2 regions of the Macrococcus epidermidis genome follow, and region 1 is predicted to be linked to the other one. Evidence: riboswitches for the same ligand, from Rfam matches in the RefSeq annotation. Region 1 holds a riboswitch; the other holds the start of a gene.

Region 1 (3,377 bases):
TAAAATAATTTTTTCATTTTTAACGCTCCTCTTTTTTGTATTATTTTTATAAAAATCCATTCTGGATAATTAACGTTTATCAACTTTCTTCGTAATAATGTCACCGACGAATTGAATGAGGAATACAATAATTAAAATAATTACTGTAGAAACAAAAATTACGTCATTTTGTCCTCTTGTGAATCCAACTAAGTAAGCTAAGTTACCTAAACCACCGGCACCAATAACGCCAGCGATTGCTGTAGAACCAACGAGTGCAATCGTTGTGACTGTAATACCAGATACAATTGCTGGTAAACTTTCAGGAATTAATACTTTTTTAATTAATGTCCATGTATTTGCGCCCATTGATTCAACAGCTTCGATTACACCTTTATCTATCTCTTTCAATCCAATTTCAACAAGACGTGCGTAGAAAGGTGCCGCACCAATAATTAAAGCTGGCAGTGCTCCTTTTACTCCACTGATTGTCTGCATGATTAAATTTGTAAATGGAAATAGCAATAAAATCAAGATAATAAATGGGATTGCTCGGAATAAATTGACGATAAAAGCTGTAACACTATAAAATACACGTGCTGCTTTTGACTTACTGCGAGAAGTTAAGAACAATATAATACCGATAATTAACCCAAATATAAATGTGAATATTGCAGAAATAAAAGTCATTGATAAAGTTTCAACGGTTGCAGTCCATACATCTGCCCATACCACATTTTTCATGCTTAACATATCTGTCAATGTTTTAATAAAATTATCCATGTCTTTCTACCTCCATCTCAACACCATGGCTTTTTAATTCTTCAGCGATAGGTTGAAGTGATCCGTTAACTTCTTTAACATGAACAATTAAATTACCGAAAGATCCTGATTGAGTATGTTTAACATTTCCTGCTAAGATATTCATCTCGATGCCGTACTTCTTAATTACTTTACTTACGATAGGCTGGCCAGTTGAAGAGCCAACAAATTTTAATTTCAGGATACTGCCATGTGGATATGCTTGTTTAATCTCTTCGATTGAAGTCTCAGTTTCATTATCCTGGATATCATCACGTACAAAACGTTTTGTGATAGTTGTTTTTGGATTATTAAATACTTCTATCACTGATCCTTCTTCAACCACTTTCCCTAACTCCATTACAGCTACTTTGTGACAGATCTTGCGGATAACTTCCATCTCATGGGTGATTAAAATTATGGTTAAGTTCAACGTTTTATTGATATCAACTAATAGTTCTAGAATTTCATCTGTCGTCTGTGGATCTAAAGCACTCGTTGCTTCATCACAAAGTAAAACGTCAGGATCATTACTTAATGCACGGGCAATACCTACACGTTGTTTTTGCCCTCCTGACAATTCTGATGGATAAGCATTTTCTCTGCCTTCTAATCCAACAAGTTTAATCAAAGATTTCACTTTAGGACTAATGTCGCTCTTTTTAACGCCGGCTATTTCAAGAGGTAATGCAATATTGTCATATACCGTTCTACTCCAAAGTAGGTTAAAATGCTGGAATATCATTGATATTTTTTGACGTTCTTTATTCAGTTGCTGCTTTGACAGTTTATTGATGGTACTGCCATTTACAATCACGTCACCACTCGTCGGTAATTCTAATCCGTTAAACATTCGAATTAATGTACTTTTCCCGGCACCACTGAAACCAATAATACCGTAAATCTCACCGCTTTGAATTTCAAGATTTACGTTATCGACAGCTTGTATATTTCCTTTTTTTGTTGTAAATGTCTTTACAACATTGTTTAATGTAATCAAATTTGGCCTCCTAACAAAAAAACGTCTCTCCTATGTGAACATAAGAAAGACGATAATTATCTATTTTCGACTCTCTCATCTTCTAAAGTTAATATAACTTTATGTGAATTGGCACCATGTCATTATTGACGGTTGCCGGGTTTCATAGGGCACATCCCTCCACCACTCTGGATAAGAGTTTATTTAGTTGTTTTATGAATATGTTCTTTATCTTAAGTCAATTTGAAGTATTCGTCAACAGTAAATTTAAATTTTCATACAAAGTTGTTACGGACTCAAATTGATAAGAAATATTTTCGACTATCCCATTACGAATAAACAATAGCACAGGTACACTTTTTATTTCATAATACTGACTTAAATTTTCATAATAATTTAAATCAATTTTTATAACGGGTATATTTAGAGATGCAGCAGTAATATCTAACATCTTTTCTGCAAGCTTACATGTACCACAAAACGGGGTATATCCAAATAGAATAAATGGTTGATCTGAAATTTCAAATTGCAAAAGCTGATTTAAGTTCATATTGCGCGGGCTTACCTTTCCATATCAATTGTTGTTTTACATCAAACTGATGTTTCATCATCGTTCTTGCTAAATAATCTAGTGGACAATTACCCACCTCACCGTATTTCGGATCAATATGAATATGATTACTTTCACTCACATGGCGTTTAAACCAAGATCTAATTTTACGTCCAGCTTTATCACTATCGGTCATAATATAAACTTTATGATGGTACAAATCTTCAATCATATCATCCAGTTTTCCGATACCCATCGTGCCATTGGTGCATATAATATGTACAGGTTCCGTTAATACTTCTTGTAATCTTAGTTTGTCACGCTTTCCTTCTACAACGATAACTTTAGTAATTACAGACATGTCCATCACCTTTTTATCATATTGTATTCAGTTTTAGCAATTTGATAATAAAAAAATTCCTTGATAAATTATTATCAAGGAAATTATACCATTTATGCGTTAATCATTTCATCATATTGTGCTTGATCCATTAATTCTTCAAGTGCAGCATCGTCAGCTTCAACTTTAATCATCCAAGCTTGATCCATTGCTGATTCGTTTACTAATTCAGGAGAATCTTCTAATTCAGAGTTAACTTCAATAACTTTGCCTGAGATAGGAGCATATAATTCAGATACAGTTTTTACTGACTCAACGCTACCAAAAGGAGCACCAACTTCGATTTCATCTCCAACTTCTGGTAATTCAACGAATACGATATCCCCTAATTCAGATTGTGCGAAATCTGTAATACCGATTGTTTTAACATTATCTTCTGATTTTACCCATTCGTGATCTTTTGAAAATTTTAAGTTTGACATTATAAACCCTCCGTTTAATTAAAGTACTATCACTATAATAATGACACATTGTAAGCGTTTATTCAATCATTTTTATAACCAAGTATCGCTATATTCTTTTTCTTTAAAGCCTAAAGTAATTTTATTGCCATTAACAGCTAACGGTCTTTTAACTAACATACCATCTGAAGCAAGTAATTCAAACTTTTCATCATCTGACTTTTCGCTTAATGTTTCTTTAAGGTTTAATGCTTTAAATTTAGCACC
Region 2 (3,377 bases), 1.1 Mb from region 1:
GCTATATTTATGATAAAGATTTTATGAATGTTATGAAAAACTTTTTAATTTGGTATGCATGGATGAATCTTGTTGTATTAGCCGCTATTTTACTGTTATCAATCTTTTTAGGTAATCGTTTAGCGCAACCATTAAGACATTTTTCTACATGGGTAGAGCAACTAGCTAAGGGTGACTATTCCGTATTAAATAATGAAAAGATATATAAAAATGGCCGATTGCGTCGTAAATATCGTATGTATAGTCCGATAGACGGGGCGATCGCGAAGCTTACAGGAAAGTTATCAGATGATAAAAATTACCAAAGTAACATGAATATTCAGCGTGAAAACTGGGTACGTGGTATTACACATGATTTAAAAACACCACTGAGTTCAATTTATGGTTATGCAAAAATACTTAACAGTGGAATGCAGCTTGAACCGGACGAACAGAAGAAGTTTATAAGCATTATTGAAGATAAAGCATTATATATCGATCAGCTGCTGAAAGATTTGAATATGGTTTATCAGCTGAAAAGTGATGGCATTCAGTTCCATACAGAAGAAACGTGTTTACGAACGTATATTGATGCATTTGTCTCTCAATATGGCAATAAAGGGTTGAGCTACGTCCATAAAGAAGATGCGACGATTCATATTGATACGTCACGCATGGATCGTGTACTGACGAATATTGTGTCGAATAGTTTTACGCATAACGTTAATGTTGAAGTATGGATAAGTACGTACACGAGTGGAAGTAACGCAATCATAGAAATTTCGGATAACGGACAAGGTATACCGCAGGAAGATCTGACGCATATCTTTGAACAGTTCTATCGTGGTAATAGAACGAATGAACATCATAATGGCAGTGGTTTGGGATTATCTGTGGCAAAAGAAATCGTTGAACTGCATGATGGCACGATAGACGTTGTTAGTTCAGTGGCCGGTACGAAATTCTTAATTACTTTACTGACATATTAATTTTGATATTTGACAGAATTTATAGATAACTATATAGTTAGTATTAAATTCAATAACTTATCAAGACGGATCGAGGGAAGGGCCCGATGACATCCAGCAACCTGCAGTCATGTAAGGTGCTAATTCCTACAGCGTAAGCTGGCAGATAAGAACGTGTAGACATTCCTATCTGGGAATGTCTTTTTTTATAATTACGGAGGAGATAATAATATGAATAACAAAGTATTGCAATATATAGATGAACACAGAGATAAATTTATACGCATTAGTCATGAAATTCACGCACGACCTGAATTAGGTAATGAAGAATACTTTGCGTCTAATTTGCTGAGCAAGACATTAAAAGATGCAGGATTTAGTATAGAACGTGATATTGCAGGACATGAAACTGGATTTATCGCAACGTATGAAAGCGAGAAAGCAGGACCTACTATCGCTTATTTAGCAGAATACGATGCATTGCCAGGTCTAGGACATGCGTGTGGTCATAACATTATCGGCACATCTAGTGTATTATCAGCAATTGCTTTAAAAGAAGTGATTGATGATTTAGGCGGTGTTATTCAGGTATTTGGGACACCAGCTGAAGAAGGCGGTGTAAACGGTAGTGCGAAAGCATCATACGTTAAAGCAGGATTATTTAATGATAGTGATGTAGCATTGATGATTCATCCGGGACATGAATCGTTTAGAACCGTGCCAACACTTGCAGTAGACGTGTTTGAAGTGGAGTTTTTTGGCAAGACTGCGCATGCTTCTGAGAATGCGCATAATGGTATTAATGCGCTTGATGCGATGATCAGTTTCTTTAATGGAATCGGCCAATTGCGTCAGCATATTAAGAAGACGGATAAAGTGCATGGTGTTATTTTAGATGGTGGTAAGTCAGCAAATATTATTCCGGATTATACGAAAGCGAGATTTTATACCAGAGCAATTAGCAGAAAAGATTTAGATGTATTAACCGGTAAAGTCGATCGTGTAGCGCAAGGTGCGGCGATTACAGCAGGGGCAGAATATCAGCTCAATCACATTCAAAATGGTGTTAATGAATTCATCAGAAATACATTTTTAGATGATTTATTTGAGAAACATGCTATTATGCATAATGAGCCAATTCTGCATGATGATTTTGGTTTCGGTTCAACGGATACGGGGAATGTGAGTCACATCATACCGACGATTCACCCACATATTAAGATGGGACCATCAACGCTCGTTGGACACACGGTAGAATTTCGTGAAGCAGCGAAGAGCGCACACGGGGATCATGCCTTATTACAAGGTGCTAAAATAATGGCAACGATGGCAATCGAATTAATCGAGAAACCTGAAGAACTACAACGCATTAAACATTTACATGAAACATTAAAGGAGAACATTTATGGGGACTAAACCAATCAACTTACCATTAGTTATGAAAGATTTATATGGAGAGAAAGTGATGTATTCATCACGTCCATCCTATACTTTTAATCCATGGCTACAGCCAGAAGAACATCAGTCAAATTTACTGAGCGCACGTGAACTGTTAATCGCCGAGATGCCGGTCGTTGTACACGAAGCGACCGTGACAGATAAAACTGAAGCATTGTTTAATGCAGTTGGATTTGATATGCCGAATGGTTTCAGAGTGTATAATACACGTGAATCATATGAACAGGTGTTACGCGATGCGGTTCTGGATGGAGAAAAGATATTCTTTCAGTATGCCCATGAAGAGGAATTAGTACCAGGCGATAAATATGTTGTACCACGTGATAAATTTTTAGCGCTTAACAATAAATCGATACTGGATAAGTGGACGAAGGGTAAATTCTTGCCGAAACGTGATGTTGTGGCGATTGAAGACTTTGAAGATACTGTTCGTAAGTGGTCACTGCCTTTCGTGATTAAACCAGGGGATGAACATCCGACTGCCGGTGGATATGGCGTAATGCTGTGCTATACGCAGGAAGATGTTGAGCGTAGTATTAAACGCGTGCGAGAAGCAGAAGGTACAGCACAGATGATTATTGAACAGTTTATTGAACCGGTGCATAATTATTGTGTACAGTATGCATTTAGCGAAGAACTGGGTATTAAGTTTATTGGTTCAAGTCAACAGATCACTGAAAAGTACGGTAAATATCGTGGGAATATTATAGATCATAATATCCCGCAGGATGTCATCGATGCAGGATTAGAAATTATGCAAAATGGTGTAGAAGCTGGATATGTTGGCATTGCCGGCTTTGATTTACTTGTTGATAGCAAAGGTGAGATATACGCAATCGACCTTAACTTCAGACAGAACGGTTCAAGTTCGCTGTTGTTATTAGATAGTGTGTTAGCTGGAGATTATAAGAAGTTTCTTGCATATTATAGCGATGGAGATAACGCGAAATTCTTCGATGTCATATTGGATGA

Evidence for each region. Region 1 has a riboswitch for S-adenosylmethionine ahead of KFV12_RS04205 (methionine ABC transporter ATP-binding protein). Riboswitches for the same ligand answer to the same signal wherever they lie in the genome.
Region 2: linked by a shared signal. The riboswitch ahead of KFV12_RS11815 (M20 family metallopeptidase) and the one ahead of KFV12_RS04205 (methionine ABC transporter ATP-binding protein) in region 1 are both predicted to bind S-adenosylmethionine.

The regions. Positions count from the first base shown of each region.
Region 1 is NZ_CP073819.1:775,301-778,677, reverse strand. Features, by position in the region: gene KFV12_RS04215 (MetQ/NlpA family ABC transporter substrate-binding protein) at 1-17, opposite strand, end outside; gene KFV12_RS04210 (methionine ABC transporter permease) at 70-762, opposite strand; gene KFV12_RS04205 (methionine ABC transporter ATP-binding protein) at 755-1,780, opposite strand; SAM riboswitch class I at 1,853-1,958, opposite strand; gene KFV12_RS04200 (thioredoxin family protein) at 1,998-2,309, opposite strand; gene KFV12_RS04195 (toprim domain-containing protein) at 2,281-2,670, opposite strand; gene gcvH (glycine cleavage system protein GcvH) at 2,763-3,131, opposite strand; gene KFV12_RS04185 (Spx/MgsR family RNA polymerase-binding regulatory protein) at 3,204-3,377, opposite strand, start outside.
Region 2 is NZ_CP073819.1:2,204,779-2,208,155, reverse strand. Features, by position in the region: gene KFV12_RS11820 (sensor histidine kinase) at 1-968, shown strand, start outside; SAM riboswitch class I at 1,023-1,120, shown strand; gene KFV12_RS11815 (M20 family metallopeptidase) at 1,179-2,363, shown strand; gene ldmS (L-aspartate--L-methionine ligase LdmS) at 2,353-3,377, shown strand, end outside.